Regions from separate parts of the Rhizobium sp. P28RR-XV genome, predicted to be linked through region 3. Evidence: predicted binding sites of a transcription regulator. Region 3 holds the regulator's gene; each other region holds the start of a gene.
The links. The regulator LexA, encoded in region 3, represses DNA repair genes until DNA is damaged. The targets are predictions, from matches to a motif close to TGTTCNNNNTGTGTTCNG.
Positions count from the first base shown of each region.

Region 1: the regulator LexA is predicted to act here: its motif matches at 6,218-6,235, upstream of HGP12_RS20625 (PA0069 family radical SAM protein).
Region 2: the regulator LexA is predicted to act here: its motif matches at 4,506-4,523, upstream of HGP12_RS24055 (2'-5' RNA ligase family protein).

Region 1 covers NZ_JABAIG010000009.1:263,246-272,854, forward strand. Annotated here, with positions in the region: gene HGP12_RS20585 (cell wall hydrolase) at 1-220, shown strand, start outside; gene HGP12_RS20590 (AtpZ/AtpI family protein) at 532-876, shown strand; gene HGP12_RS20595 (F0F1 ATP synthase subunit A) at 955-1,707, shown strand; gene HGP12_RS20600 (F0F1 ATP synthase subunit C) at 1,774-2,001, shown strand; gene HGP12_RS20605 (F0F1 ATP synthase subunit B) at 2,080-2,673, shown strand; gene HGP12_RS20610 (F0F1 ATP synthase subunit B) at 2,677-3,168, shown strand; gene HGP12_RS20615 (phosphotransferase) at 3,457-4,221, shown strand; gene HGP12_RS20620 (ribonuclease HII) at 4,226-4,885, opposite strand; gene HGP12_RS20625 (PA0069 family radical SAM protein) at 4,991-6,148, opposite strand; gene HGP12_RS20630 (glycosyl transferase) at 6,389-6,907, shown strand; gene HGP12_RS20635 (hypothetical protein) at 7,085-7,399, shown strand; gene HGP12_RS20640 (cupin domain-containing protein) at 7,611-8,102, opposite strand; gene moaB (molybdenum cofactor biosynthesis protein B) at 8,573-9,127, opposite strand; gene HGP12_RS20650 (4-(cytidine 5'-diphospho)-2-C-methyl-D-erythritol kinase) at 9,127-9,609, opposite strand, start outside.
Region 2 covers NZ_JABAIG010000011.1:219,593-229,201, reverse strand. Annotated here, with positions in the region: gene HGP12_RS24070 (quinone oxidoreductase family protein) at 137-1,111, opposite strand; gene HGP12_RS24065 (LysR family transcriptional regulator) at 1,137-2,081, shown strand; gene HGP12_RS24060 (SulP family inorganic anion transporter) at 2,170-3,807, shown strand; gene HGP12_RS24055 (2'-5' RNA ligase family protein) at 3,817-4,437, opposite strand; gene HGP12_RS24050 (hypothetical protein) at 4,648-4,785, shown strand; gene HGP12_RS24045 (methylated-DNA--[protein]-cysteine S-methyltransferase) at 4,923-5,486, shown strand; gene HGP12_RS24040 (GNAT family N-acetyltransferase) at 5,523-6,074, opposite strand; gene HGP12_RS24035 (hypothetical protein) at 6,212-6,715, opposite strand; gene HGP12_RS24030 (hypothetical protein) at 6,764-7,105, opposite strand; gene HGP12_RS24025 (LysR family transcriptional regulator) at 7,244-8,155, shown strand; gene HGP12_RS24020 (hypothetical protein) at 8,388-8,828, shown strand; gene HGP12_RS24015 (dihydrofolate reductase family protein) at 8,898-9,158, opposite strand; gene HGP12_RS24010 (DUF2568 domain-containing protein) at 9,496-9,609, opposite strand, start outside.
Region 3 covers NZ_JABAIG010000001.1:581,978-591,586, forward strand. Annotated here, with positions in the region: gene pdhA (pyruvate dehydrogenase (acetyl-transferring) E1 component subunit alpha) at 1-746, opposite strand, end outside; gene HGP12_RS02820 (septum formation initiator family protein) at 904-1,215, opposite strand; gene eno (phosphopyruvate hydratase) at 1,438-2,712, opposite strand; gene kdsA (3-deoxy-8-phosphooctulonate synthase) at 2,862-3,701, opposite strand; gene HGP12_RS02835 (VOC family protein) at 3,698-4,585, opposite strand; gene lexA (transcriptional repressor LexA) at 4,984-5,706, shown strand; gene HGP12_RS02845 (ComEC/Rec2 family competence protein) at 5,687-8,182, opposite strand; gene gltA (citrate synthase) at 8,464-9,609, shown strand, end outside.

The sequences.
Region 1 (9,609 bases), on a different contig from region 3:
CGACAGCGTCAAGGATCGGGTCAATTCGCCGGAACACTGGCGCATCGCCCGTCAGGTCGCGATGGCGGTAACGGCCGGCAAGATCTGGTTGCCGGAAGTCGGCTCCGCCACTCACTACCATGCCGTCTACGTCCGGCCGAAATGGGCGGCCGAGATGGTGAAGGTCGGCCGCATCGGCATGCATATCTTCTACCGCACTTATGGCGGCGGCTGGAGCTGAAGCATTCGAAGTTTGTGGATTGGTCCTAAGGAGCGCAGTGGCGACTGGCAAAAAAGCCATAGAAAAGCATGGGCTGAAGAGGAATCTTCGGCTCAGTTTTCGTCCGGCACGGCTCTTTCAATCTAACGTTATGATTTAATTGGGCTAATTTATGGCTGGACAGATGGCGTCTACGCCTTGACTATGCTTTTTCCTAAAACTATGTTGCGCGCGACTTCAAAACGGGCCGGAAGGTGGCGAAACCTGCTGTTCGTTTACGCGTTGACCGGGGTATAGGGATAACGCGCGACGAAAAGGGGGAGGATATCACCATGACGGACGACCGCGACGAAAGTCTGGAACAGCGGCGGGCGCAGCTGGGAGCCGAATTGGCGAGCAAGCGCGCTGCCGCGAAAGAGGATGAATACGGGGAGGTTCGCGCCGAGGAGGGCCGTAAAGGCTATGCTCAGGCGATGAAGCTTTCCAGTGAATTCATTGCCGCCATTATCGTTGGCGCTGTTCTGGGCTATGTCTTCGACCGTTTTGTCGGTACGGCGCCGTGGGGCATGATTATCTTGCTGCTTCTCGGATTCTGTGCCGGCGTGCTGAATGTGCTGCGCTCTGCGGGCAAGGTGGCGACACCGGAGCTGAATGAGCAAGACCGAGACAAGAAATGAGCGGAAGCGACGCTGCGGCGCCGTTTCCAGGTGAGAGGCATCCGCTCGCTCGAGCGGGAAAATGAAAGAGAACCAGCGGTGGCAAACGGACCTACCCATCAGTTCCTGATCTTCAAGATTATTCCGATCGATATCGGTGGAATTGATTTTTCGTTCACCAACGCTTCCTTGTTCATGGTCGCCTCCGCAGTGATTTCCGCGGGCTTCCTCTATTTTGCCAGCGCGCAGCGCAGCGTCATTCCGAGCCGCGCTCAGTCGGTTGCGGAGATGGCCTACGAATTCATCGCCTCGATGCTGAAGGAAGGGGCGGGAACGAAGGGAATGAAGTTCTTCCCGCTGGTCTTCTCGCTCTTCATGTTCGTGCTGACGGCAAACCTGCTCGGCATGGTTCCCTATTTCTATACGGTCACCAGCCAAATCATCGTCACCTTCGCTCTGGCGCTGCTGGTCATCCTCACCGTCATTCTCTACGGCTTGATTAAGCACGGCTTCGGCTTCTTCAAGCTCTTCGTGCCGCAGGGTGTTCCGGGTATCCTTCTGCCGCTGGTGGTGGTGATCGAGATCATTTCCTTCCTGTCGCGGCCGATTTCGCTCTCCGTTCGTCTTTTCGCCAACATGCTGGCCGGTCATATCACGCTCAAGGTGTTCGCAGGCTTCGTCGCCTCGCTCGGAGCCCTTGGCGCGCTTGGCATTGGCGGCGCAATTCTTCCCCTCATCATGACCGTCGCCCTCACCGGTCTCGAGTTCCTTGTCGCCTTCCTCCAGGCTTACGTCTTTGCGGTACTGACTTGCATGTACCTCAACGACGCGATCCATCCGGGTGGCCACTAAGGATAAAGACATTGGCGTCTAAGGGCGTCAGTCATTCACCGCACAACCATTTCAAAGGAGTTCAACATGGACGCGGAAGCAGCAAAGTTCATCGGCGCAGGTTTGGCTTGCTTTGGTATGGCCGGCACGGCTCTCGGCCTCGGCAATATCTTCGGCAGCTACCTGTCCGGCGCACTGCGCAATCCGTCGGCTGCTGACAGCCAGTTCGGCCGTCTGGTATTCGGCTTCGCCGTTACGGAAGCTCTGGGCATCTTCTCGCTGCTCATCGCTCTCCTCCTGCTCTTCGCCGTCTGATATCAGCGGCGTCATAGATCACGGTTCGCGGGCAGCGAGCCGTGATTCTTTGCATTTGCAGACCACCTGGAGGTGAGCATGTTTGTGACCCCGGCATATGCTGAAGAAGCACCGCCGGCCGCCGGCGAGGTGCATACGGAAACGGGTGCGCCGAATGAAGGCCATCACGCCGGTGTTTTTCCGCCGTTTGACCATACGACGTATCCGTCACAGCTGCTTTGGCTGGTGATCACCTTCGTCATCTTCTATGTGGCCATGCAGAAGATCGTCATTCCGCGCGTTGGCCGCATCCTGGAAAGCCGGCACGACCGGATCGCTCAGGATATCGAAGAAGCTTCTCGCCTGAAGGCCGAAGCCGATGCCGCCGTCGCGACCTATGAAAGCGAATTGGCTGCCGCGCGCGCCAAGGCAAATTCGATCGGCGCAAGCGCCCGCGACGCTGCCAAGGTCAAGGCCGAGCAAGATCGCAAGACGATCGAGGCAAGCCTTTCCGAAAAGCTCAAGGCTGCGGAAGCCCGCATTGCCGAGATCAAGACGAAGGCTTTTGGCGATGTCGGTGCCATTGCTGAAGAGACGGCTGCGGCCGTCGTCGAGCAGCTGGTCGGCAACGTCGCCGGCAAGGCTGATGTCGCTTCGGCTGTTGCCGTAGCATCCGCGAAGCGGGAGGGCTAAGTTATGACGTTTGGTCTTGACGAAACTTTCTTTGCATTCGTCGCGCTTATCATCTTCATCGGTCTCATCGTCTACCTGAAGGTTCCGGGCATGATGGCGAAGTCGCTGGACGATCGCGCCGACCAGATCCGCAACGAGCTGGCAGAAGCCAAGCGTCTGCGCGAAGAGGCTCAGCATCTGCTGGCCGAATATCAGCGCAAGCGCAAGGAAGCCGAGGCTGAAGCCGCGAATATCGTCGCCGCAGCCGAGCGCGAAGCTGACATGCTAACGACGGAAGCCCGGAAGAAGACGGAGGAATTCGTCGCCAACCGTACGGCTCTCTCCGAGCAGAAGATCAAGCAGGCTGAAGCCGATGCGATGAAGGCGGTTCGTTCCGCCGCCGTCGATCTGGCGATCGCCGCTGCTGAATCGGTGCTTGCGAAAAAGGCCGATGGCAGCGTCCAGTCCGGCCTCTTCAACGATGCCGTCAAGGAAGTGAAGACGCGGCTGAATTGAGCTGCGGAACATCGAAATTTGACAAGGCCCTGCTTCGGCAGGGCTTTTTTATTGGGGAGAGGGCACGCCGTCATGTAGAGCCGATTGCTGCCGCATGACGCCGGTTCAATGCGCAGTTTTGCGCAGGAGGTTAGTCCTTATGGTGGGATGCGCAGGCTCCTGAGCTTGTCGAAGGGGTCGGGTGCTGAAGAAACGCAGACAAATCCCTCTTAATAGTGGCTATTCGATTTCTCGCAGGTTAATCATCGCCGCAACGAGCGGCTAGATGAGGAGTCTAGGGGAGGACAGATGCAGGCAATAATGGACGAAGAGCCGTTTCGCCAAGGCCATCTTATCGTGCGGCCCGTTCGCCCCTGGACCCAGGGCGTGCATGCTCTGCTGGCTGCCTTGCCGCCGCGTGGCTTTGATGCCGCTCCGCAGCCGGACGGATTTGACGACGTTTGGGAAAGAGTGACCTATCTGCCTGGAGTCACGGGCGACCTTGATAGCAACATCGAGATGCGCTCGGAGCAGATTCTGCAATCGGCCGCCCGATTGCTGCGCCGGTATCATCATAGTTCCGCTCTGGTCCAGCGGGATCTTGCCGCGGCCTATCTGTGGCAACTGCCGCCCCGCCTGCCGTCCGAGGTCATCTGCCACGGCGATTTCGCGCCTTATAATGTCGTCGTGAACGACGGCGAGGTGACCGGGGTCATCGATTTCGAGGCAGCCCATCCAGGTCCGCGGATTTGGGATCTGTCCTATGCGGTCTATCGCTGGGCGCCATTGTCCTCAAGCATGGCAGTGGAAAGATTGGATAGCCTTGCCAGCCAAATCCAGCGTGCGCGCATCTTCGTCGACGCCTATGGGATGCGGCTTGAGGAGCGCAGTTCCCTTCCGGCCGCCATCGTCGAGCGGCTTGAGGCATTATTGACCTTCATGGAACGGGAAGCTGCGCGCGGCATCGAGCGTTACCGCCGGAATCTGCAGGATGGGCATGACCGGATCTACAGGGAAGACATTGCCTATGTTACGAAATGGTCGCCTCAGATCGTCGCGGGGTTGACGAATTGAGGTCTCAGACGGCTTCCCTCTTGAGCGGGCGGAAGCTCATGCGATGCAGGGAGCAGGGACCGTGTTGCTCGATGCCGGCGCGATGCTGAGGCGTACCGTAGCCGGCATGGGCGGCAAAGCCATAGGCGGGGAAGACGACGCCTGCGCGTGCCATCATCCGGTCTCGCGTTACCTTGGCGACGATCGAGGCGGCTGCGATCGAGAAGGAGCGCGCATCGCCCTTGACCACGGCTTTTCCGGGGCAGGCTAGCCCAGCGGGCACATCGAGCCCGTCGGTCAGCACATAGCTTGCCGGAACCGCCAGCCCGCAAATGGCGCGCCGCATCGCATCCAGGCTTGCCTTGCGGATATCGGTCGTGTCGATGCGGGTAGCACTCGATGAGGCGATGGAGATTGTCGCCGTCGCAAGGATCTCGACGAACAGCTCCTCGCGCCTGGCGGTGGTCAACTGTTTGGAATCGTTCAGCCCATTCGGAATGCGGTCTGGATCGAGAATGACGGCGGCCGCCACGACCGGTCCTGCGAGCGGACCTCTGCCAGCCTCGTCTGCCCCGGCGACCGGCCAATGTCCGGCCCGGCGCGCGATCAGTTCCAGCTCGAAGGTCGGGACGAGCGGGATGTCCTCGAATAGCATTGGAGAATCGGGTGGTGTGCTGCGTGGCATGCGGCGAAGCTCGCACACCACCCGATCTCCTGCAAGCCCCCGGTGGATCAGGGCGGCGAACCGGGGGGCTTTTCCAGCGGGTACAGGGAAAACCCGCAAGGAATGTCAGAGCAAGGACAGCTGAACGCCGCTGCCGTCGGGCGGCACGAACAGGTCATCGCGCAATGCGATATTGCGGCGCGTGAGTTCGAGCCGGCGCGTCGCCATTTCGAAGCGGCGGCTGATCTGCCAGGCATAGGGGCCGGCGCCCTTCATGCGCTTGCCGAATTCGGCATCATAATCCTTGCCGCCGCGCATCGAGCGGATCAGCGACATCACATGGCGATAGCGGTCCGGATAGTGCTGCAGCAGCCAGTCGCGAAACAGTGGGCTCACCTCCAGCGGCAGCCGTAGGATGACATAGCTTGCCTCCAGCGCGCCGGCGGCCTTGCCGGCATCGAGAATACGTTCGATCTCGTGGTCGTTGAGCGCCGGGATGATCGGAGCCACCATGACCGAGGTGCGAATGCCGGCCTCGCTGAGCGCCTGGATCGCCTCCAGCCGCCGCGGAGGTGTCGCTGCCCGTGGTTCCATGGTGCGCGCCAGCTTCCGGTCGAGTGTCGTCACCGACAATCCCACCCGCACCAGGTTCTTGGCGGCCATTTCCTGGAGGATGTCGATATCGCGCATGATCAGCGCCGATTTGGTGACGATGGCAACCGGGTGGTTGGCCCGGTTCAGTACCTCGAGGACCTGGCGCATGATCCGCCACTCCTTCTCGATCGGCTGATAAGGGTCGGTATTGGTGCCGATGGCGATGACGCGTGGCTTGTAGCCGGGCTTTGCCAGCTCGCGCTCCAGCAGCTTGGCCGCATCCGGCTTGGCAAACAGTTTCGATTCGAAGTCCAGACCCGCAGACAGGCCCATATAGGCATGTGTCGGCCGCGCGAAGCAATAGATGCAGCCATGCTCGCAGCCGCGATAGGGATTGATGGAACGATCGAAGGGAATATCGGGGGATTCGTTGCGCGTGATCGCCGTGCGCGGCTTTTCCACCTGCACCTCGGTCTTGAAGGGCGGGAGCTCTTCCCATGTCTGCCAGCCGTCGTCGACTGTCTCACGCTGCTGCGGCTCGAACCGGCCGCTCGGATTCAATCCGGCGCCACGTCCGCGCCGGCGCTCCACGTCGATCCTGAGACCGGCGTCGGCGATCAAAGCGTTGGCAACGTCTGCCGTATTGGCAGGCGCGAATGCGGCCTGCCCTGCAAGGGACTGCTCGTTCATCGGTCGCTCCAGGGCGGTTCATGCCATCGCATGCCGCGTCTAAGATGATTAAATTCCTATCCGACAAATGAGAACATTGCAAGAACAAAATCCGGAATCATCATCTTCCGCCTCACGCATTCGAAGCGTTTGGCGATGGGCGCGCCGCGATTTCGGGGCGATGTATCACGCTTTTCTTAAACGTCAGGCCTCGAGGGTTAGGTGCTGGCAATAAATTGTGCGTCGCTCTATAAATGGGCAATGTTGACGGTCATCATCGAATGCCAGGATCACGAACCGGAGCTGGCGCAGACATTGGCGGCATTGGTGGCAGGCGCGGTCGAGGGGCTGGTCTGCGATGTCGTCGTGCTCGATCATGGTTCCAGGGACGGCACGTCGCGGGTGGCGGATGCCGCCGGATGCCGCTTCTATTCGCAATGGGATATCAAGGACATACTGCGTTCGGCACGCGGTGACTGGCTGCTGCTGGTCGAGCCCGGTGCGCGGCCGCAGGCGGGGTGGATCGACGAGATCGCGGAATATGTCTCCCTGAACAAGGCGCCGGCACGCTTCACCGCATCGCGCGGTTATCGCCGGCCTTTCCTGCAGCGCATTCGCAGAGGCATGCCGCCTTTGGAGCTGGGATTGCTCTTGTCGAAGGCGCAGGCCATCGCCGCCGCCAGAACCGGGATGCGGCTGGCCGAATTTGCCGAGGGCCGGAAGAGCCGGAGCCTTTCAAGCGAGCTCATACCCTCGTGGGTGGCGCGCGCGGCACGATAGCGCTTCGCTTCCGTTCCAGATTCCATTTGAAAAGCTGCAAATACCTGCGATAATTTTCCTGTGGCGGCACCTTACGCGTGTCGCGTCGGGCACCGACCATGAAGATGCCGATATGCGGCGGAACAGGTCAGCGGCACACTCCTTGTCCGCCGGGATACCGGCGAAAGGAGGTGCGTCATGAAACGCACGATGCTTTACCGCCTCTTGGCAATGGCTCTCATGTCAAGTGCAATTCTTTTTCCCGGCGTTGCAAACTCCCAGGCGATGCTGGTTTGCGCCCAGCGCGTCGATATCGTTGCCTTTCTTGGCGACAATCTCTCTGAAAAGCTCTCGGCGGTCGGCAAGCTTGGTGCCGATACGATCGTGGAGATCTACGCCGCCGAAAGCGGTAGCTGGACACTATTGATCAGCGACGCTTCGGGCCGGAGCTGCATCATCCTCAGTGGCGACAATTGGGAATTAGTTCCTATATTGCCGGGGCCGAAGGCATAGCAGGCTGATAATGCCTTGCCATGCGCAGGATCTACTGACAGCGCCGCGCGTCTTTCAAGACGCGCGGCGCTGCTATACTTTGAAATGCTACCTAATTTTTTGGCTTATCCCTTTCGCACAGGGTCACGCCAGTAGTTGTACAAGAGCCTTGCGGTTCCTCGGCTTCGAGACTGAAAAGCCGCGCTGAGCGGTAGGTAGACGTGCTGATCAATCAGCGCGAATCCGGCGGGGCTACCAATCCGAGGGCCAGCGTCATATCGTTGATGATCCCTAGACGCCCTTCAATCAACGCAATTTTCTCCGGCGTATCCGCACATGATGCCTCGATGTCGATAAACAGTTGCTCGCAACCGCCTGGCGTGACGGTGCCGAACATCTGGCCTGGTTCGTCGCTGATATTTCGCCAACCGTGTCGAACATGCGGCGGCAGAACTACGACGGTGCCGGGAGGCGCATCGAACTCTTCGTCACCGCATTGGAAGCGATAGAGTCCACGGATGACGCGAAAGACTTCGGTCTCCCGCGTGTGGATGTGAGGCGCTGGACCGTGTCCCGGTGGAGTGAAGGTTTCCCACATCCCGAATGCGCCGCCAGTCTCGGCGGCCGTGGCATGGATAACAACCTTTGCACCAAATGGGGTTTTTGCTACGCGCTCTTTGCCTGGCAAGGACACAACTGCATTCCGGAAGGTCGACATGGCCATCTCTGCATCGGTTGCAATCTGCGTATTGTATAGCATATCTCAAGTGTTTGGTGAGAGCTGCGAGTTCGTTTTTGGTCGGAGCGGTCTTTCATCACTGGAAGTGCCGCCTCCGGTTGCCGCGGAAGACGAACTCGTTGGCGTAGATGTCGACATGCTTGTCGCGGACGCCGTGGTAGGTCCCCTAGCTCGATCTCTTGAAGTTGGCGCACTTTGGGCGCCTGAAGCCACTTCGCCACCGGTTCTTCGCCAGATCCTCCGCATAGGCATAATCGTCTGGGAGGTCCGATGTGAACTTCTCCAGCGATGGCGGCTTGTCGTTTGCCCAGCGCGTCGGAAACAGGCTCTCACTCATCCAGCCCCTATATCGAAGCAGGGTAGACACGTCATGCGAGAACGCTAGATGGGATTAGCACCTGTGTGAACGGGATAAGTCATTAATCTTTCTCCCAACTCGATTCCGATTTGGGGAATTATGCGGTAGAGCCGCCGCGCCTCAGATGCTCGTCGAGGCGCGGCATGATCTCCACGAAATTGCAGGGCATATGGCGGTAATCGAGCTGCGCCTTGAGAATGCCATCCCAGGCGTCCTTGCAGGCGCCGGGCGATCCCGGCAGTACGAAGATGAAGGTGGCGTTGGCGACACCGCCAGTTGCCCGCGACTGGATCGTCGCCGTACCGATCTTGTCGTAGGAGATGCGATGGAAGACCTCGGAGAAGCCGTCCATGCGCTTCTCGAACAGCGGCTCCAGCGCTTCGGGAGTGACATCGCGGCCGGTGAAGCCCGTGCCGCCGGTGGTGATCACCACGTCGACCGCATCGTCCTTCGTCCAGGCTTCCACTTGCGCGCGGATGCGCTCCTTGTCGTCGGGAACGATGGCGCGGGCCGCCAGCCTATGGCCGGCTTCTGCGATGCGCGCGACCAGCGTATCGCCGGACCTGTCGTCGGCGGGCGTGCGCGTATCGGAAACGGTCAGCACGGCGATGCCGACGGGAATGAAGGATCTTTCGCTGACTGAGCCTGCCATCATGCCTCTCCCGCAATCGTTTCCGTCACCTTGAAATACCAGCCCGGCTTCTGCCTGTGAAGCGAGGCGGCGGCCTCCTCCGCCCGTTCGGTGCTTTCGAAAATCCCGAAGCAAGTAGCACCGGAGCCGGACATGCGGGTCACGATCGAATTTTGGCTTTCGATCAAGCCGGACAGCATCGAAATCTCGCTGCAGATCGAGCGTGCCGATGGTTCGAGATCGTTGCGCAGATTCCGGATCACCTCGATCCACTCGCCATATCCTTGCGGCATCTGCGATGGAAACAGCAATGGCGGATTGTCCTTGCGGGAGAGATGGCGAAATACGTCCGGCGTGGAGATGCCGACGAGCGGATTGCCGAGAACCATGGGGAAAGAGGGAAACGCCGGCAGCAAGTCTATCGCCTCGCCAATTCCGCGCGCCACCAGCGGCTTGCTGGCAAGGCACATCGGCACATCGGCGCCAAGCTTCAAGGCGATGGC
Region 2 (9,609 bases), on a different contig from region 3:
CAGGCAAAGGCGGGCATGGTCAACGAATTGCTGCCTTGCAGCAAAAGCCATTGACGGGATGAATTGAGTGTGCGTGGGAGCTGAAGCCGAGCATTGCGAAAGCGGGGCCGGTTTTGCAGGCCCCGCTTGAAAGGCCTTACATCGTCAAGACGACACTGGCCGTCGTTCGTCCCGCCTCAAGATCGGCATGAGCTCTCGCCGCATCCTTCAGCTCGTATTCGGCGCCGATCGGGTTGACCAGTCCGGCCTGCAGCGCCGCCATCAGCGCGGTCGTGCCTTGGCGATAGAGCTCTGGATCGTTGGCATAGGTCAATACGCTCGGGCGAGATAGGCCGATCGCGCGGGGAGCGGTCAGCTCCTCTATCTGGATCGGCGGAATGGGGCCGGCCGCCTGACCGAGGCTTGCGACCATTCCGAAAGGACGGACGGCGGCAAAGGTCTGCGACAGCATGGTGCCGCCGATGCCGTCGATGGCGAGATGCACGCCTCGGCGATCGGCAATGCGGCGCGTTTCCACGACCCAATCCTCGGCTGTGTGCAGGAGAACCACATCGGCTCCGGCCTCGTAGGCGAAGCCAACCTTGGCTTCGGAACCGACCGTCGCAATGACGTTCGCGCCGATCCGCTTGGCAAGGCGCGTGACGAGCTGGCCGAGGCCGCCCGCTCCCGCGTGAACCAGCACCCATTCGCCTGCTTTCACGGGATAGACCTTTTGGAGCACCATATGCGCCGTCAGTCCGCGCAGCATGGTGCTGCCGGCGACGCGCTCGCTGACGCCATCGGGCAATTTCACCAGACGGGCGGCCGATAACGTGCGCACCTCGGCATAGCTGCCGAGCGGATGGCCGATATAGGCGACGCGGTCGCCCGCCTTCAGCTCGTTGACGCCGGGACCGAGGGCCTCGACGATGCCGGCGCCTTCGAAGCCGAGCACGCTCTGACCGGGCGGCAGCGGGTAGAGCCCGGAACGGACATAGATGTCGACGAAGTTGACGCCGGAAATGCTCTGGCGGATCCGGACCTGGCCGGGACCCGGCTCGGTGGCGGGGAGATCGACGACTTTCATGGCCTCGGGTCCGCCCGGGCCGGTAATGGCAATCGCTAGGGGCATGCTGAAGTCTCCTTTCGGGAGATCTTTGACCATAAACATCGACCTGAATAAATTCGGTATGAACTCACCGCATCTGTGCAATAATGCACCGATGATCGACTGGCAGGACCTTCTTCACTTTGCCGCCCTCGCGCGAACCGGCTCGCTTTCCGCAGCGGCGCGGGAGCTTGGCGTGGATCACGCAACGGTTGGCCGCCGCATTGCCGCACTGGAGCGTTCGCTCGATCTGCGCCTGATCGACCGGCGGCCGCGTACCTCGCCGCTGACGGCCGACGGCCGCGCCATTGCCGAACTGGTGGCGGGGATGGTGGAGAATGTCGAAGCGATCAGGCGCTATTCAAAGAGCGCCGTCGCCGGGCTTTCCGCGGCGGTCAAGGTCAGCGCGCCGCCGTCGATCGCGGCCCATCTTCTTGCCCCGAAGGCGGTTCTCTTCCGCGAAGAGCATCCGGACATTACCCTGACGATTGCCGGCGTCACCCGCCGCGCCGCGCTCAACTACGGGGAGGCCGATATCGCCGTGCGCATGACGCGGCCGGAGGAGAGCGATCTCCTGGTTCGGCGTATCGGCGTCATTCGCTTCGGCCTCTACGCCATTCCGGCCGTGGCGCAAAAGCCCGAGGCGGATTGGGTCTTCATCGGTTACGACGCGGCAATGGAGCATCTGACGCAGCAGACCTGGCTTCGAAGCCTGCTGGAAGGCCGCCCGATCGTGTTTCGCGCCACCGATGTTTTCGGACAGCTGGAGGCCGCCCGCGCCGGCCTCGGCGTCGTGGCGCTTCCAACCTTTTTGGGCGACAGCGAAGTGGAGCTGACGCGCCTGCCGGCGGCGGTTCCCTCCCCCACACGGGACCTCTGGCTGGTCACTTATCCTGATCTGCGCCGGTCGCCGGCCATCCGCGCGGTGATGGATTTCGTCAGCGACATCGTCGGCGGAAGCTGTCCGTTGCGCAGCGCGGAGGCGGCTGCGTAAGACCGGTTACGACCTGTATTTTCCTGTTGCAGCCCGGCGGCGAATCTCTATCCATGGGTGGATGGGCCATACCTATAGTCGGTGACCGATGACGAAGCTGGGCAGTTGGTTCGTGGTGGATAGGGCGGATCTCGTCGCGGGCGTATCGGTCGCCGGACTGATGTTGCCGGAAGCGGTCGCTTATGCCGGTATTGCCGGTCTGCCGCCGCATCGGGCCATTCTCGCCGGCATTGCCGGATGTCTCGTCTATGCCCTATTCGGCCGCAGCCGCTTTGCGATCGTCTCCCCCACATCCTCCTCGGCCGCCATTCTCGCCGCAACGTTGGCGGTGGTTCCGGGCGATGCCACGGTCAAGGCGGGCCTTGCCACGGTTGCCGTGGCGCTTGCCGGCATTCTGTTCGCCGTTGCCGGCGCATTGCGCCTTGGCGGCATCACCGGCTTTATTTCACGGCCCGTGCTGCGCGGCTTCGCGCTGGGACTGGCAATCACCATCATCCTGCATCAGCTGCCGATCCTGGTCGGCGTGCCCGTGCAGGGTTCGAACATTCTCACCTACACCGCAGCACTCTTCGGCGCGGCCCTGCAATGGAATCCGATCAGCGTTGCCGTCGGCATCGTCGCACTGGCGGCATTGCTGCTGCTGAAGCGGCTGCCGGGCATTCCCGGCGCTTTTCTCGTGCTTGCCGCGGGCATCCTCGCCTCCTACCTCTTTGGCCTGGAGGGCCATGGCGTCAAGCTGGTCGGGGCAATCGAGATCCTGCCGCAATGGCCGTCGCTGCCGGATGCGGGCTGGGCCGCCTATTCGCGCCTGGTGCAGTTCACGGTACCTCTCGTGCTCATCCTCTTTGCCGAATCCTGGGGCACGATGCGGGCTCTGGCGCTGCGCTACGGCGAGACGCTGGAGATCAACCGCGAGCTTGGCGCGCTCGGTGCCGCGAACATTGCCAGCGCCATCGTCCAGGGCATGCCGGTCGGCGCGGGATTTTCGGCCGGCTTCGCCAGCGAGGCAGCGGGGGCGAAGACGCGGGCGACCACCGTCTTCGCGGCGATCGGCCTTGCGATCCTGATTGCCTGCGCCGGGCCGCTCGTTGCGCTTCTGCCCGAGCCGGTGCTGGCCGCCGTCGTGATCGCGGCCCTGACCCATGCGCTCGACCCCAGCCCGATCCTGCGTCTGCGCCGTCTCCATCGCGATTTTTACGTGGCGTTGGGCGCTGCTGTCGGCGTGCTGGCTTTCGGCGTCCTCAACGGCATGCTGCTGGCGATCGCCCTTTCGCTCGCGGCGATGATGCACCGCCTGGCTTCGCCGCATGTCGCTCGCCTCGGCCGGCTGAACGACAGTCATGACTTCATCGATGTCGGCAGGCATGACGATGCCTCCGAAATACCCGGTATTGCCATCTGGCGCCCCGGAGAAACCCTGTTTTTCGGCAATGCCGATACGATCTTCAGCGAGATCCTGTCGGGCAGCCGCGGCGAAACCGGCTTGCAGGCGGTTATCCTCAGCCTGGAGGAGAGTTCCGATATCGACAGCACCGCGATGGACGCCCTGATGGAGTTCGACGGCGTCATGCAGCGCAGGGGTCTACGCGTCCAGTTTGCCCGCGTGCATGACCGCGTCCGCGATCTCATGACGGCCGCCGGTGTTGCCGACGTCGAGCACCGCTGCAGCTTCAGCGTCGACGATGCCGTGACGGCTGTGATGAATGGCAATCAGCCGAAGGCTTGAACATGCCGCTCAGTCGCGCAGCGTCCAATAGCAAAGGTGCTGATGGATTGAGTGACCCTGCAGGCTGTTGATGAGGACGAAGTCTTTCGCAGTCCAGCTCACCGGTTCCTCAAGCACGATGTCGGGAACGAGCCGGCCTTGATAGAGCAGCGTCATATGCGGTTCGACAGGCTTTTCTTTCGCCGGTGTAATCCCGGTGAGTCGCATGGCATCGACCAATTCTTGGTAGATCGCCTTGAGTTCGGCGTTCCCATCCTTGTTCCATAGAACAAGTGCGCGATTATCGCCATTGCCGAAACTGACGGCCCGATCGAAAACCACGGGGCAGGATGGCTTCCTAACCCTCGAGGCTGCTTCCATAGCCGCAAACGCCGCCTCCTCCGGCAGGCAGCGAAACGAGCCGATCGTGTAGAGCGTTACATGGAGGAGATCAGCGCTTCGTGGCTTCGCGAAAAAACGGTATTGCCGATGGAAGTTGCCTGCAAGCTTATGGCTCCGTGCGGCAGTTACCGGATCGGGAAGGATTGCAAAATAGAGTTCGCTGATTGGTCCTCGATCGCTTGATGGCTGCGTGCCGCCATGCGACCCTCCGCCGAGATTGAGCGAGAGCTGCCCGTTGCTCTTCTTCATGGGATCGCTACAAAGCCGTACCGCTTTGCCTCCTCCTGTGTTTGGACCGCAAGGGCAATTGCCAAATCAAGAACAGATCATGAACATTTGCGCCGATGGAGCTTTTCGGCCGTAAGCTTCTCAAAAAACGATCGAATAAAAGGCCGGCTTGATCCGTTCATTCCAGGTTCGGGCTTTCGCGCCCATTCTCACCAACAAGGAATGACAGCCATGTTCACCAGATCAGTCTTTTCGGCCATTTTTCTCGCTCTCATCGGCCTTGGCATCCCTTCTTGCTCCACCACGGGCAACAGCGGTTCCGGCAGCGGCATGACACAGAATTCCGCTCCGACCGGCGGCGGATACTGACACCTGCCTGCAATTGTCTCACGCTCGCTCCGCTGTCGCCAAAACGGTGGCAATTGCCGATCTTTGCAAGAATCGGGTTGAATTCGACGGTCCCGAGGACGATTTTCATAGCAAGTGGAAACACAGGAGCTTGCGTCATGAATGAGAGAACGCAGAACTATCTGATCTTCGAAACCGCCGGCGGCTTTTGCGGTATCGCGTGGAGCGATGTCGGCGTCCTGCGCTTTCAATTACCGACGAAGGATGCTGCAGCCACCGAACGCCTGCTGTTGCGTCGCCTGTCGAATGCGCAGCCCGGCACGCCGACGCCGGAGGTTGCGGAGGCGGTCGCCAAGGTGAAGCGTTATTTCGCGGGCGAGGAGATCGACTTTTCGGGCGTCACGCTCGACCTCGGCGAACAGGATGCGTTTTTCAGGCAGATCTATGACGCTGCCCGGCAGGTCGGTTGGGGTCATACCACCACTTACGGAACGCTCGCCAAGCAGCTTGGCGCGGGGCCGGAGGCCGCGCGCGATGTCGGCCAGGCCATGGCCAAGAACCCGGTGGCGCTGATCATCCCCTGCCACCGCGTTCTGGCGGCCGGCGGCAAGATCGGCGGTTTTTCGGCGCCTGGCGGTTCGAATGCCAAGGCGCGCATGCTGGAGCTGGAAGGCGTTCAGCTCGCGCCACCAAAGCCGGTGCAGCAGTCGCTCGGGTTTTAAGCGACCGAGCCGGACGAAAGGTTTCACCTGTTCGCTCTATTCTTCCGATGCCCGGCGGGCGCGGGAAAACAGCAGCGTATTCTTTTCGTTCAAGCGGATCGGCTTGGGATCGTGATAGCCAGCCTTTTCGGCGACACGGATCGAGGCCCTGTTATCGGGCGAGATCAGACAGACGCTGCGATCAAATCGCGGCTGCTCGTCGAGCCAGGCAAGGGCGGCGGCGAGCGCCTCCGTGGCAAAGCCCTTGCCGTGCGCCCACGCCGACAATGCCCAGCCGGCCTCGGGAATACCCTTGATCGGCGGCTCCATCACCCGATGAAAATCGGCAAAACCGAGATCGCCGGCATATCGGCCCGACGATTTCTCGCGGATTGCCCAATAGCCATGTCCCAGCAGTGGCCACAGGCCATGATAGTGCAGCATCCGCATCCATGACTCCCTGGAAGTGGATACGACATTGCCGAAAATATGCTTCACGACGAGAGGATCGCTCCACATGCCGGCAAGCGGTTCGAAGTCATCGACCGTATGCCCCGTAAGAATGAGCCGTTCCGTTTCCAATCGCGGCGGGGAGAGCGTGGGTTTCATTCAGGGTCACTCTTTGGGTCTGGCGTCGGGAAATCTGCTGCAGGCGTCCGGCGAGGACCTTGCGCCTTTGGGTTTAATTTTATTCATACCCGAAATCCCACAAAGCGTAGTGACCGGATCGCGGCCCTCCCGTCGCGTCATGCCGCTTGTTCCAATGTTTTCTTCCGCCATAGAATTGTGAAGGCGAGACCATGGTTGACGAGCAGCAATGGCACGTAAAGCGCGGGTATATAAATGGCGGCGCCAAAGAGGCCGGGATTTCCGATTCTCGTTATGCCCAAGTAATAGGCGTTCAGAAGATCCATGGTTCCCCAGATATTGAATATCCAGACAATTGGAACGGCGATCGGCCACCGCCAGGAAAGTGCGGCCATTGAAACAAGCGCAAGAACGGCTGCGATGAGGTCGCCCCATCCAACTTGATTGGCGAAATCCGAACTCAACTCCGGCGATACGAATCCGGATACCAGAAAGTTCATCCCCAAAAACCTGAACGCATGGAAAGCCGCGAGAAGTCTCAGCGCCTCATAGCGCGGCATGGTACCAACCGCTGGCCAAACATAGACGTAAGCCACCACCGAACTTGTCAGAAAGGCGCCGGCGACGCTGAGAACGAATGGAAGATTGAAGTCCGGTGGCATACTCGGATTCCCTTATGTTTGTGGATATGTTTCGATATCTGCGGGTGCTTAAGGGTTAGCCGCGAGCAAGCGGAGCGGCCAAAGCGGGCCGATTGCGATGTATTCGTGGTCCATGAGATCTTGCCTGGCTAAGGGCAGGTCCTCCATGATTGCTTGCGCCTCTGCGACATCCCTGCAATCCAGCAGGAAGATGGCTCCGCGCCCGTCGCCCCGCGAATACCATTCGCGAATCTTCCCACTTAAATAGAGCAGCACCGTTTGCTGGATTTCAGCGGGCATGACGGTCATGACTTGTTCACGTGTGACGCCCGCCTTCACAGTAAGGATGGCCATTACACCGGTGGTTGTGGGTGAGATGGCCTGTGTCTGGGCAGGGGTTGGATGGGTCATGGAAGCAGCTCCTGTGAGAGTGGGTCAGGAAGGCGCTACAAATCGTTTTTACGGTCTCGTTTCGGCGACGTCCTGATTGACAGCTCAAACATAAGCCCGCTTTTCACGAGCGACTATTCTCGATAATGTCGACGAGTTATGAAGCAGAACTTCACAGTCAGGCAGGGGGCCCTCGATGGCGTCGAGGCCTTTCTGAGTGTTGCCCAGCACCGCAGTTTTCGCAAAGCGGCTGCGGCGCTCGGGGTAACGCCTTCGGCAATCAGCCAGGCGGTGCGGGCGCTTGAGGCGCGTATCGGCGCGGCACTTTTCATCCGCACGACACGCAGCGTCAGCCTGAGCGAGGCCGGCGAGCGATTTCACGCGCGTGCAAAGCCCGCTTTCGAGGAGCTCATCGCCGCAAGCCATGGCGCGCGCGACCTTGGGCAGCGGCCCGCCGGACTATTGCGCCTCACGGTGCCGCAGGCGGTGGTGCCGATCCTGCTGGAGCCGCTGATCGCATCTTTTTGCCAAGCCTATCCCGAGATCGAGGTGGAGATCGCCGCAAGCGCGGACCTGGTCGATATTGCCGCCGAAGGGTTTGATGCCGGCGTCCGGTTCGGCCAGTTCATCGCCGCGGACATGGTTGCGGTTCGGCTGACCCCGCCCTTTCCCTTCGTGGTCGTCGGCAACCCCGAATATCTGCGCCGGCAGGGAAGACCCGAGCGTATCGACGATCTGCGTCAGCATGCCTGCTTGCGAATGCGCCGCTCAAACGGGTCGATTGCGCCTTGGTCCTTTGTTGACAGCAACAAGTCGATCGAAGCGATCGTCTCAGGCCCGCTGATCGCCCACGATTTTCCCACCATTCTTGGTGCGGCCGCGGAGGATATGGGGCTCGCGCAGGTGCCCGAGCCGATCGCCGCCCGCCTGATCAAAGAGGGCAAGCTCGTGCGTGTTCTGGAGCCATTCGCACCCATGGCCCCCGGCATGTTTCTCTATTATCCCAGCCGCCATCAAATGATGCCGAAATTGCGAGCCTTCGTCGACCACATCAAGCACCGCAAACCGTAAGGCTGCGCGTATCGAGAAGGAAGACGTCATGCAATATTCGGTGTCTTCCCGGATGGAAGGCAGCGCAGTTGCCCGCATTCCCACCCGATCATCTGGATAGGTTCTAACGCTTTGTTATTACCTTGCTTTGGAACTAAAGGTCGTGCGAGATCGTTTATCTTGAACTTTGATACGACACTAACGTCGTACCCGGCCGGCTGGGATAAGCGGCGCTCTTGAGGAGTATCTCATCATGAAGATTTCGTCCGGATTTCGTTCAGTCGCAGTTGCCGCCATCGCCGCCGCGGGAATTGGCTTTGCCAGCGCCGCGCATGCCGATAGCGGCACGATCCGTTTTGCTGTCTACAAGGCGGCCTTTTTCGTGGGTGGTTCCGGAGGCGAGGGCACATTGACCTTCCACGGCCGACGCTATCCCGTCACGATCGGCGGCATCTCCGGCGGCCTCGCCTTCGGTGCCTCCAAGACCTATTTCAGTGGTACGGTTCGCCACATTCGCCGCGCCCAGGATGTCAGCGGCGTCTACGGTGCAGCGGGCGGCGGCGGCGCCGTCGGCAAAGGCGCCCAGATGATCGTCATGACCAATGACAAGGGCGCCCAGCTCGAGCTCACAGGCCGGCAGGTCGGCCTGCAGGTCAATGCCGATATCAGCGGCATGAGCATCAGGGTGAAGTAAGGGCTACTCCGGCGGTCATTCCCCGGATGGGCCCGATTTGCTGAATTGGCGATCGGGCACGTCCGGGATTCATGCCGGCCGATAGATCTGCGCCACCACGCCGCCCGGGAAGGCCTTCGAGTCTGTCAGCTTGAGAGGCATCGGCGCGGCAAGTTCCGAGAATAGCGGCAGGCCTTTGCCCAGCGCCACGGGGTCCACGCCGAGCACAAATCGGTCGACCAGCTTCTCAGCGATCGGGCTGCGGGCGAAGCTGACCCCGCCATGGGCGATGATCGGCTCGCCCCCTTGGGCTTTCAACTTCGCGACTTCTTCCGTCAGGTCACCGCTCACCACATAGGCTGCCGCCCAACTGTCTGCGCCGGGTTGCCGCTCGGCAGATTGGGGGCTCCCCCGCATGGGCGCGGGCTTCATTAAGCGCTGCCGTCGGGTACACGCTCTTCAGGATTGCCGGTCCCTGTCGCGAGCAGGGCGCTCGGCGTCGTGCACGGAATCGACTGGATGGCGCGCGAAATTGGTTTTGACGCAACTATGAGAAAATCACGGGCCGACGAGTTCTGTGCCGTGACACGACGACACTATTTTCAGATCGCAGCATTCGACCGACATTGATCGGCTCCCTCACAAGCGGCGGACGCGGGAGGTGAGCGAGGAACCCAAGATTTCTGGCTTACGGAAGCAGCGCCAGAGCGATCCGATCGGCGGCAGCCACGACGATCAGCGCGATCGCCAACGCCGGCCAGCCGACATAGTTCAGAATCAAGGCCGCGCCCGCAAAGAATCC
Region 3 (9,609 bases):
GCGACAGCTTCGTCAGCCGCAGCCTTGACGGCGCGTACGTCCATGCCGTCGACCTGGATGCCGGGAATGCCGAAGGATGCACCGCGCTTGGAGAAATCGGCCTGCGCGGTGGCGCGAGCGGTCGAGGTGCCCATGGCGTAGCGGTTGTTCTCGATCACGAAAATGACAGGCAGCTTCCAGAGCTGCGCCATGTTGAAGCTTTCGTAGACCTGGCCCTGGTTGGCGGCGCCATCGCCAAAATAGGCAACGCTGACATTGTCATTGCCGCGATACCAGTTGGCAAAACCGAGGCCGGTGCCGAGCGAGACCTGGGCGCCAACGATGCCATGGCCGCCGTAGAAATTCTTTTCCTTGGAGAACATATGCATGGAGCCGCCCTTCCCTCGGGAATAGCCGCCCTGACGTCCGGTCAGCTCAGCCATGACGCCACGTGCGCTCATGCCGGTTGCCAGCATATGCCCATGGTCGCGATAGCCGGTAATGACCTGGTCGCCATCCTTCAGCGCCAGCTGCATGCCGACGACGACAGCTTCCTGACCAATATAAAGGTGACAGAAACCGCCAATGAAGCCCATGCCGTAAAGCTGGCCGGCCTTCTCTTCGAAGCGGCGGATCAGGAGCATCTCACGATAAGCCTTGAGCTCCGCATCACGATCGAACTCCGCGATCGGGCCGCCATTGGTTTCCTTGGCAGGCCTTGATGCTGTCTTACGGCTGGAAACGGTCGCGTTTTTTCGCGGCGCCATTCAACCCTCCCTGTGTGAGTAGCCTCGTTTTTTGGTGAGGCGTAACATAGGGAAGATTGTCCGCCACAGCAATGCTATAATTGCATGGCTCATATTCTCCGCAAGTTATTGATATAACTCGCGAAAAGTCGATTAACCGGAATTCGGTTAATTACGGCTATTTGTTGAAGATGACGATCTCGTTCGCCTTAGAATAGGTCAGCTGATAACGCGCATATTGATCGAGCATGTCCTTGTCCAGGGAGCCGTCACTCAAGAGCGTGACCTCCTTTTCAAGGTGTTCGCGCTTGGCGACCAGATCCGCCAATTCCTTGGCGCGATCGACGCGGCGCTGCTCGAATACTTCGGTCGCCTTCAGGCCGTAGTCGCCATGGATGCAATGATAACCGAAATAGCTCACAAAGGCGACGGTGATGGCGGGAAGGATGAAACGCCCGAACTTTCTCTTCTTATGATACTTTGTCCACATACTCGCTCGAAACGCTCTGGCTTTAAGCAATCTTACTCCAGAGCCAATGTCGCTTCGGACAAGATCACATCAAATCAAACACCTAGAGCTAATTTACCCGGCAGAGATTAACCGTCCGTTGACTCTAACTGCGCAGGCCAACAAAAAACCGCGCCCGAAGGCGCGGTGGTTCGATTTCAGATAGGAATGGCGCGCGGATCCGGAGATCCCGCGGATCAGGCATCAGCCACGCAGAATGGAGCGGCCGGCATACTTTGCCTGCGGGCCGAGAGCTTCTTCGATGCGGATGAGCTGGTTGTACTTGGCGAGGCGGTCGGAGCGCGACAGCGAGCCGGTCTTGATCTGACCGCAGTTGGTGGCAACGGCGAGATCGGCAATGGTGGAATCTTCCGTTTCGCCCGAGCGATGCGACATGACGGCGGTATAGTTGGCCTTGTGTGCGGTTTCGACGGCATCAAGGGTCTCGGTCAGCGAGCCGATCTGGTTGACCTTGACGAGGATCGAGTTGGCAACGCCCATGCGGATACCGTCGCGCAGGCGAGCGGAGTTGGTGACGAACAGATCGTCGCCGACCAGCTGGGTCTTCTTGCCGATCAGGTCGGTGAGCGTCTTCCAGCCTTCCCAGTCGTCTTCAGCCATGCCGTCTTCGATCGAAGCGATCGGGTACTTTGCGGCAAGTTCCGCCAGGTATTCGGCCATCGCGCCGGATTCCAGCGTGCGGCCCTCGCCTTCAAGCACGTACTTGCCGTCCTTGAAGAATTCGGTCGAGGCGCAATCGAGGCCAAGAGCGATTTCTTCGCCCGGCTTGTAGCCGGCCTTTTCGATGGACTTCATGATGAAGTCGAGGGCTGCCGGAGCGCTGGAGAGGCCCGGTGCGAAGCCGCCTTCGTCGCCGACATTGGTGTTGTGCCCCTGCGATGCCAGTTCCTTCTTGAGGACGTGGAAGATTTCCGAGCCCATGCGCACGGCATCGCGGATGGATTCTGCGCCGACCGGCAGGATCATGAATTCCTGGAAGTCGATGGGGTTATCGGCATGGGCGCCGCCGTTGATGATGTTCATCATCGGAACCGGCAGGAGACGGGCATGAGCGCCGCCGACATAGCGGTAGAGCGGCAGGTTGGCGCTCTGGGCAGCGGCCTTGGCAACGGCAAGCGAGACGCCGAGGATAGCATTGGCGCCGAGGCGCGACTTGTTCGGCGTGCCGTCGAGTTCGATCATGATGTTGTCGAGCTGGATCTGGTTTTCAGCGTCCATGCCGCCGATCGCATCGAAGATTTCCGAGTTGACGGCTTCGACAGCCTTCTCGACGCCCTTGCCATGGTAGCGCTTGCCGCCATCGCGAAGCTCGACGGCTTCATGCGCGCCGGTCGACGCACCCGACGGAACCGCCGCGCGGCCCATGCTGCCGTCTTCGAGGTAGACATCGACTTCGACGGTCGGATTGCCACGGCTGTCGAGAATCTCGCGGGCGATAATGTCGGTGATTGCGGTCATGATAGCTTCCTGCTCGCTGGTTTATAAATCGATTTAAATCGTCTTAATCGAAGGCACGGAAATTTCAATGCCGATCCGCGCCCCGATTTGGCACTCCTGCAGGCCGCGTAAAGCAAATTCATGTCAGCCTGTTGAATGCCTGATATTTCTTAAGCCTTGGCCACGGCATCAAAAGCCAGCAGCTTCTCCAGAAGCCGCGGCATGTCCTTCAGATAAACCATGTTCGGGCCATCCGAGGGCGCATTGTCCGGGTCTTCATGCGTCTCGACAAAAACACCTGCCACGCCGACGGCAACGGCGGCGCGCGCCAGCGTCTCGACGAATCGGCGGTCACCGCCGGTAGAGCCGCCCTGCCCGCCGGGTTGCTGCACGGAATGGGTCGCATCGAAGATCACTGGCGCGCCCATAGCCGCCATGATCGGCAGCGAGCGCATGTCGGAGACCAGCGTATTGTAGCCGAAGGAGGCGCCGCGCTCGCACAGAAGAATGTTCGGATTGCCGCTTTCATTGAGCTTGGCAAGCACGTTCTTCATATCCCAGGGCGCGAGGAACTGACCCTTCTTGACGTTGACAATACGGCCGGTCTTGGCGGCCGCAACCAGCAGATCGGTCTGGCGCGACAGGAAAGCCGGGATCTGCAGGATATCGACCGTCTTGGCAACGACGGCGCATTGCTCTTCCGTGTGGATGTCGGTCAGAACCGGAAAGCCGTATTCCTTCTTGAGGTCGGCAAAGACTTCCATGGATTTTTCCAGACCGATGCCGCGCTTGCCTGACAGAGAGGTCCGGTTCGCCTTGTCATAGGAGGACTTGTAGACAAGGCCGATGCCGAGCTTGCCGCAGAGCTCCTTCAGGACTCCGGCGACCATGAATGCATGGTCGCGGCTCTCCATCTGACAGGGGCCGGCAATCAGCGACAGCTTGGCGGTGTTGGAAAAGAGGACCTTGGAGGCACCCTCGCCGACGGTGACTTCGGAATTCGTGCTCATGCTATCTCCTCGAAGGCGAACAATGCGCCCTGTCCGGGCGCCAGCCTTGCCAGTATACGATTGTTCTTACGCGTGTAGGTGACGCCGTTAGCAGCGAAATGCGACGATGTCACGGAAAGATCGCGCGTTTTGAAAAGGATTGCGCGCGCCCTCAGCCCGGGATCGCTGGTATGAACCGGCAAATCGTAGAATGCCTCCATTCCTTCCGGCGACAAAAGTTCGAGATCGACATTGGCCGTCTTGATCGTCAAGCCGAAGGAGTGCTCGAGGACTCGCGGACCACCAACGATCTCTTCGAAAAAGCCGCGATACACCGCTGGTGTCAGCGCGGAAAGCGCCACCCGCGCGATGCCGGTCACGCCGTTTTCGTGACGTTCGAGCGCGCCACGATCGGCCGGCAGCGGATTGATACGCTGACAGCAGAAGGCCAGGAAATCCGGCGCGCGCAGATCCGCCGCAAATGCGAGACGAAAGCCGGCCGTGGTTTCCGTTCCGTCCGGCATCTTCATCGGCCGCGAGAAATCAAGCATGCGCCCGGCCGAGATCGCGGCCGCCTTGAAACGCTCGTCGTCGTCGACGGCATCGTCGGTGCCGAAAACCACGGCCGAAAATCCATCCTCGGCGACGCGGAATCGATAAGCCTGGTCACGCGCGACGAAGACGTTGCCATCGGCAATACTCGTCTCGCATTGCTCCTGCGATGCCACGCCCAAAGGCTCGAGATAGGTCTTATCGGCAAGGAAGACACAGGCATTTTCAGTGCCGAAAGGATGGCGGGCATCCGGAGCCACCGTGAAGCCGAGCTTGCCCAGGCGCTCGCGCGCCAGAGCGATGTTGACGGTCGGCAGCACGAGATGATCCAACGGATGCGGTGACAAAGTCATGGTCCTCCCTTGTTTGCCCGCAAGAACAGATTTGCGCCCATACAATGCTCAATTCAAGACCAAAGCCAAAGCCGTGAACGCGCAGAAGAACGCGGGCGCACTAATTCTCAACTGTAGCCGGCTTATGCGACAGTCGTCGTCTCCATCCGCACATGCGCCGAGCGGGATTGACGTGAAGCGTCCATAAAGCGAACAAAGCGGCATTTCTCATATTTATCGATGAATTAGCGCGGATATAATTCCCGAGGAATTTCAAGCGATCCGTGCGATAGCGGCAATTATTTGACAGACCCGGCGAAGCTTTACTGAAATTTAAGCACTTGCAGAACACATATGGAACATATAGTGTCCGTTCTGGATTTGTTTCACGATTTTTCTTGATTTGGGGTTCCAAGACGATGTTGACGCGCAAGCAGCAGGAACTGCTTCTCTTCATTCACGAGCGGATGAAGGAGTCCGGTGTCCCGCCATCTTTCGACGAGATGAAGGACGCATTGGATCTGGCATCCAAATCCGGCATTCACCGTCTGATCACGGCGCTCGAGGAACGTGGCTTCATCCGCCGCCTGCCGAATCGGGCGCGGGCGCTCGAAGTCATCAAGCTGCCGGACGCCTATAATTCGAGCCTGCAGCCACGCCGCGGCTTTTCGCCGAGTGTTATCGAAGGCAGTCTCGGCAAACCCCAGCCGGTCGCGCCGCCAGCCCCGGCAAAGGTTGCAAACGACGACCACAACAGTTCGGTATCGGTACCGGTCATGGGGCGCATCGCTGCCGGCGTTCCGATTTCCGCCATTCAGAACAATACACATGACATTACCGTTCCCGCCGACATGCTCGGCTCCGGCGAGCATTATGCGCTGGAGGTGAGGGGCGATTCGATGATCGACGCCGGAATTTTCGATGGCGATACGGTCATCATCCGAAATTCGACGACAGCCAATCCCGGCGATATCGTCGTTGCGCTCGTTGACGACGAAGAGGCAACGCTGAAGCGCTTCCGCCGCAAGGGCGCCTCGATCGCGCTGGAAGCCGCCAATCCGGCCTATGAAACCCGCATCTTCGGGCCAGACCGCGTCAAGGTTCAAGGCAAGCTGGTAGGGCTTATTCGTCGTTATCATTGACGGATGAGTTATCACTAACAGTTGGATTACCGTTGACGGGTGATACCTGCGCAGGTGGTGTACCGAATTTGCCGGTGCGCCAATCATAGGTTCGGTGTCTGGTCCATGGTCGCTGCGGGTTTTCGAAAGCGGCAGAGATAACGGGCTTATCGGCGGTGAGCGCCATTTCGATGGACCCGGTTTTGCGCAATGTCGCACCGGTTATGAGTATCGCTCCGGAGCGGCAATGATCGAGCCGCAGTCGGATCGGGGTCACGACGATATTTGCCGTGTCGCAGGCGGACGGCAAATAGGCTGCGTTTTCTATGGTGATCAGGATAGCGCCATTATCAAGCATGGCTGCGCACCATGCGCCTTTCTGGCAGGCGAAACTTCCCTGCATCGTCCGGTCCAGCGCTTCCTCCATTGCCTTACGGACTGCCTTATGTTCTTCGCTGCTCAGTCGCTTGTGGCGATCGGTCTTGCTGATCTGCGGAAGCCGGCTATCGCTGGGGAGAATAGTGGGCGGCTGGTGTTCGGTTGCGACCAGTGCCTTCTGCCATTGTTCGAAAATGAAGGCCTGCGGCCTTTCGCGATTTGTGGCGAGTATATCGTCCTGTCGCAGCGCAACCAGGACCCCATCTTCCGAAATCATCAGATCCGGCTTCGGCACGCCGGAGTCGAATGCCGCCACGCCGGTGGATGAAAGCACCAACAGCAGCCCCAAATGGCGAAGCCGGGTCCGCAACACGGTCATGATCAGGAAGCCGGCAATGAAGGTCGGCATTAGCCAGCCGGGTTGGCGGCCGAAGGTGATGTCGCCTCCCCAACCGGCCACCGTTTTGGCGATTACGATGACGAGTTCCAGTCCCTCGCCGGTGACCTTCCAAAACGGCCCGTCCAGGCCGAAGGGCATGAGCAGCATTGCCACCATGCCGAACGGCATGACAATGAAGGAGACCACCGGCATGGCCGCGAGGTTGGCGGCGAGACCATATGTCGCCAGCCGGTGAAAATGCTCGATCGAGAAGATGGCCGTCGATGCGCCGCCGATGAACGAGGTCGACAATACGCCGCCGAAGAAGCGCGAGACGAAGAGCAGCGGGCTTAACAGGCGGATCCGCGAGAGGATGTTTTCGCGGTGCCGCCGTCGTTTCCATAACGAATAGCCCGACACCAGCGCCAGCGTTGCGGCATAGGACATCTGGAAGCTTGGGCCTAGCACCTGCGACGGCGACAGAACAAGGATGACGATGGCGGATAGCGCGACATTGCGAAGGCTGAGCGAGGGCCGATCGAAAAGTACGGCCACCAGCATGATCGCCATCATGATGAAAGCACGCTCGGCGGATACGCCGAAGCCGGAAATGAGGTAATAGGCCGTTACCGTCAAAAGCGCGCCGAAAGCCGCGAATTTCTTGGTCGGCCAGGCCTGCGCAACTCCCGGAAACAAGCTGAACAGATAGCGCAGGCCGACATAGAAGATGCCGGCCGATAGCGCCATGTTCAGCCCCGAAATTGCAATAATATGGGTAAGACCGGCAATTCGCAGCGACTCGGTCGTATCCTTGGAGATCGCACGTCTCTCATCGGTGACGAGCGCCGCAGCGAAGGCGCCCGTATCTCCCGGCAGGGTTTCCCTGATCCTGTCGCCGATGCCGTTGCGCAGGCCGGCAAGCCAGATATCGGCCTTATCCAGCAGCGAATTTGCGGTGTTATCACCGGATGGAGGCAATAGGTTCGGGCTGCCATAGGCGAAACCGTTCGCACCAATGCCATTGAAGTAAGAGCTGAAGGCGAAATCGTTGAGGTCAGGCAAAGCCGGCCCGGACGGCGGTGTCAGGCGCGCCCTGCCCTGGATGCGATCGCCGAGGTCAAACGGCTTCAGCTGCTTGCGTACGAAGATCGTGATCCGTTCCGGCGAACGGCGAATCGTGGGCTTTTCCGTTGCCGCGACCCGGACGACATAGCGCCAGCCGCCATTGTCATAGGATTCACGTCGCTCGACCCTCCCCGTGACGGTCGTCGTCACGGCCGAGTCGAGCATGACAGTGGAAGCCCGCCAGCTTTCCCATTGAGCCAGCGCCATGCCGAGGCAGATCAGCATGGCGGCGAAAAGCAGATGCCGAAACAGCCTGCCCGTTTCCCGCCGGAGCGCAAAGCTAGCGGTAAAGACAAACAGGCCCGCCAGCACGGCTTGCGGAGGCGGATCGCTGCCAGCTTCGAACCAGAAGATCGCACCGAGACCCATATAGATCGGCGCGAAAAGGATGGCGCGGCCGTGTGCGGCTTCCTCCTCGACCAGCCGGGCAATGCCGCCTCGAATGCGGCCCGCGATCAGGAGGAAACGCGAGGTCAGCGGCGCCAGATGCTGCGTCCGCTCCCCTTGTCGTGCCTTGGCACGAAGCACATTCGTCGCGACGGCAGGACGAAGCTGCGAAGGCGCAGCGACTTCCCGGCCATCGTCCCGCTGCTCCGTTGCCTCCAAATTAGGCACTCGCCGCCACCCCCACGCAAAACCACAGCTTTGGCGCGATTTTTGCCGTCACCATCAGGTGATTTCAACCGAAATCGGCATGATAGGGATGAAATTGAGCCGGTTTCTCGGTACAGCACGATTAGTGGCGCTACCGCAGTGCCCAAAAGTTGATACCGCGATGCACAATTCAGCAATCGGATAACTTGGCATTAGGCTCTGGATCATATAGCTAGTCGGTAGTCGCTTAACCTTTTGGCGCTTTTTATGGCGTCAATCCCGCCAAATCTTGGAGGATCAGCATGACGGAACAAAGCGCGAAACTAACTTGGGGTGAAAAGACGGTGGACCTGCCGGTCATGACCGGAACCATCGGCCCAAGTGTCATTGATATTGGTGCCCTTTATAAGAACACCTCCACTTTCACTTACGATCCTGGCTTCACCTCGACCGCATCGTGCGAGTCCAGCATCACCTATATCGATGGCGACGAAGGCGTTCTGCTGCATCGCGGCTATCCAATCGATCAGCTGGCCGAACACGGCGACTTCCTCGAAGTATGCTATCTTCTTCTTTACGGCGAACTGCCGACGACAGCACAGAAGAAGGATTTCGACTATCGCGTGACCCATCACACGATGGTGCACGAGCAGATGTCGCGCTTCTTCACCGGCTTCCGCCGCGACGCGCATCCGATGGCCGTCATGTGCGGCTGCGTCGGCGCGCTCTCCGCTTTCTATCACGACTCGACCGACATCACCGATCCGCATCAGCGCATGGTCGCAAGCCTTCGCATGATCGCCAAGATGCCGACGCTCGCCGCCATGGCCTACAAGTACCATATCGGCCAGCCCTTCGTTTACCCGAAGAACGATCTCGACTATGCGTCTAACTTCCTGCGCATGTGCTTTGCTGTTCCGTGCGAAGACTATGTCGTCAATCCGGTGCTCGCCCGCGCCATGGACCGCATCTTCATCCTGCATGCCGACCATGAGCAGAATGCGTCGACCTCGACGGTCCGCCTCGCAGGCTCCTCGGGTGCCAATCCGTTCGCCTGTATTGCCGCAGGCATTGCCTGCCTCTGGGGTCCGGCTCACGGCGGCGCCAACGAAGCGGCGCTGAACATGCTGAATGAGATCGGCACGGTCGATCGCATCCCGGAATTCATCGCCCGCGCCAAGGACAAGAACGATCCGTTCCGCCTGATGGGCTTCGGTCACCGCGTCTACAAGAACTACGATCCACGCGCCAAGATCATGCAGAAGACGGCGCATGAGGTTCTGGGCGAACTCGGCATCAAGGACGATCCGCTGCTCGACATCGCAATCGAGCTGGAGCGCATCGCTCTGACGGATGAGTACTTCATCGAGAAGAAGCTCTATCCGAACGTCGACTTCTACTCCGGCATCACGCTGAAGGCTCTCGGCTTCCCCACGACCATGTTCACC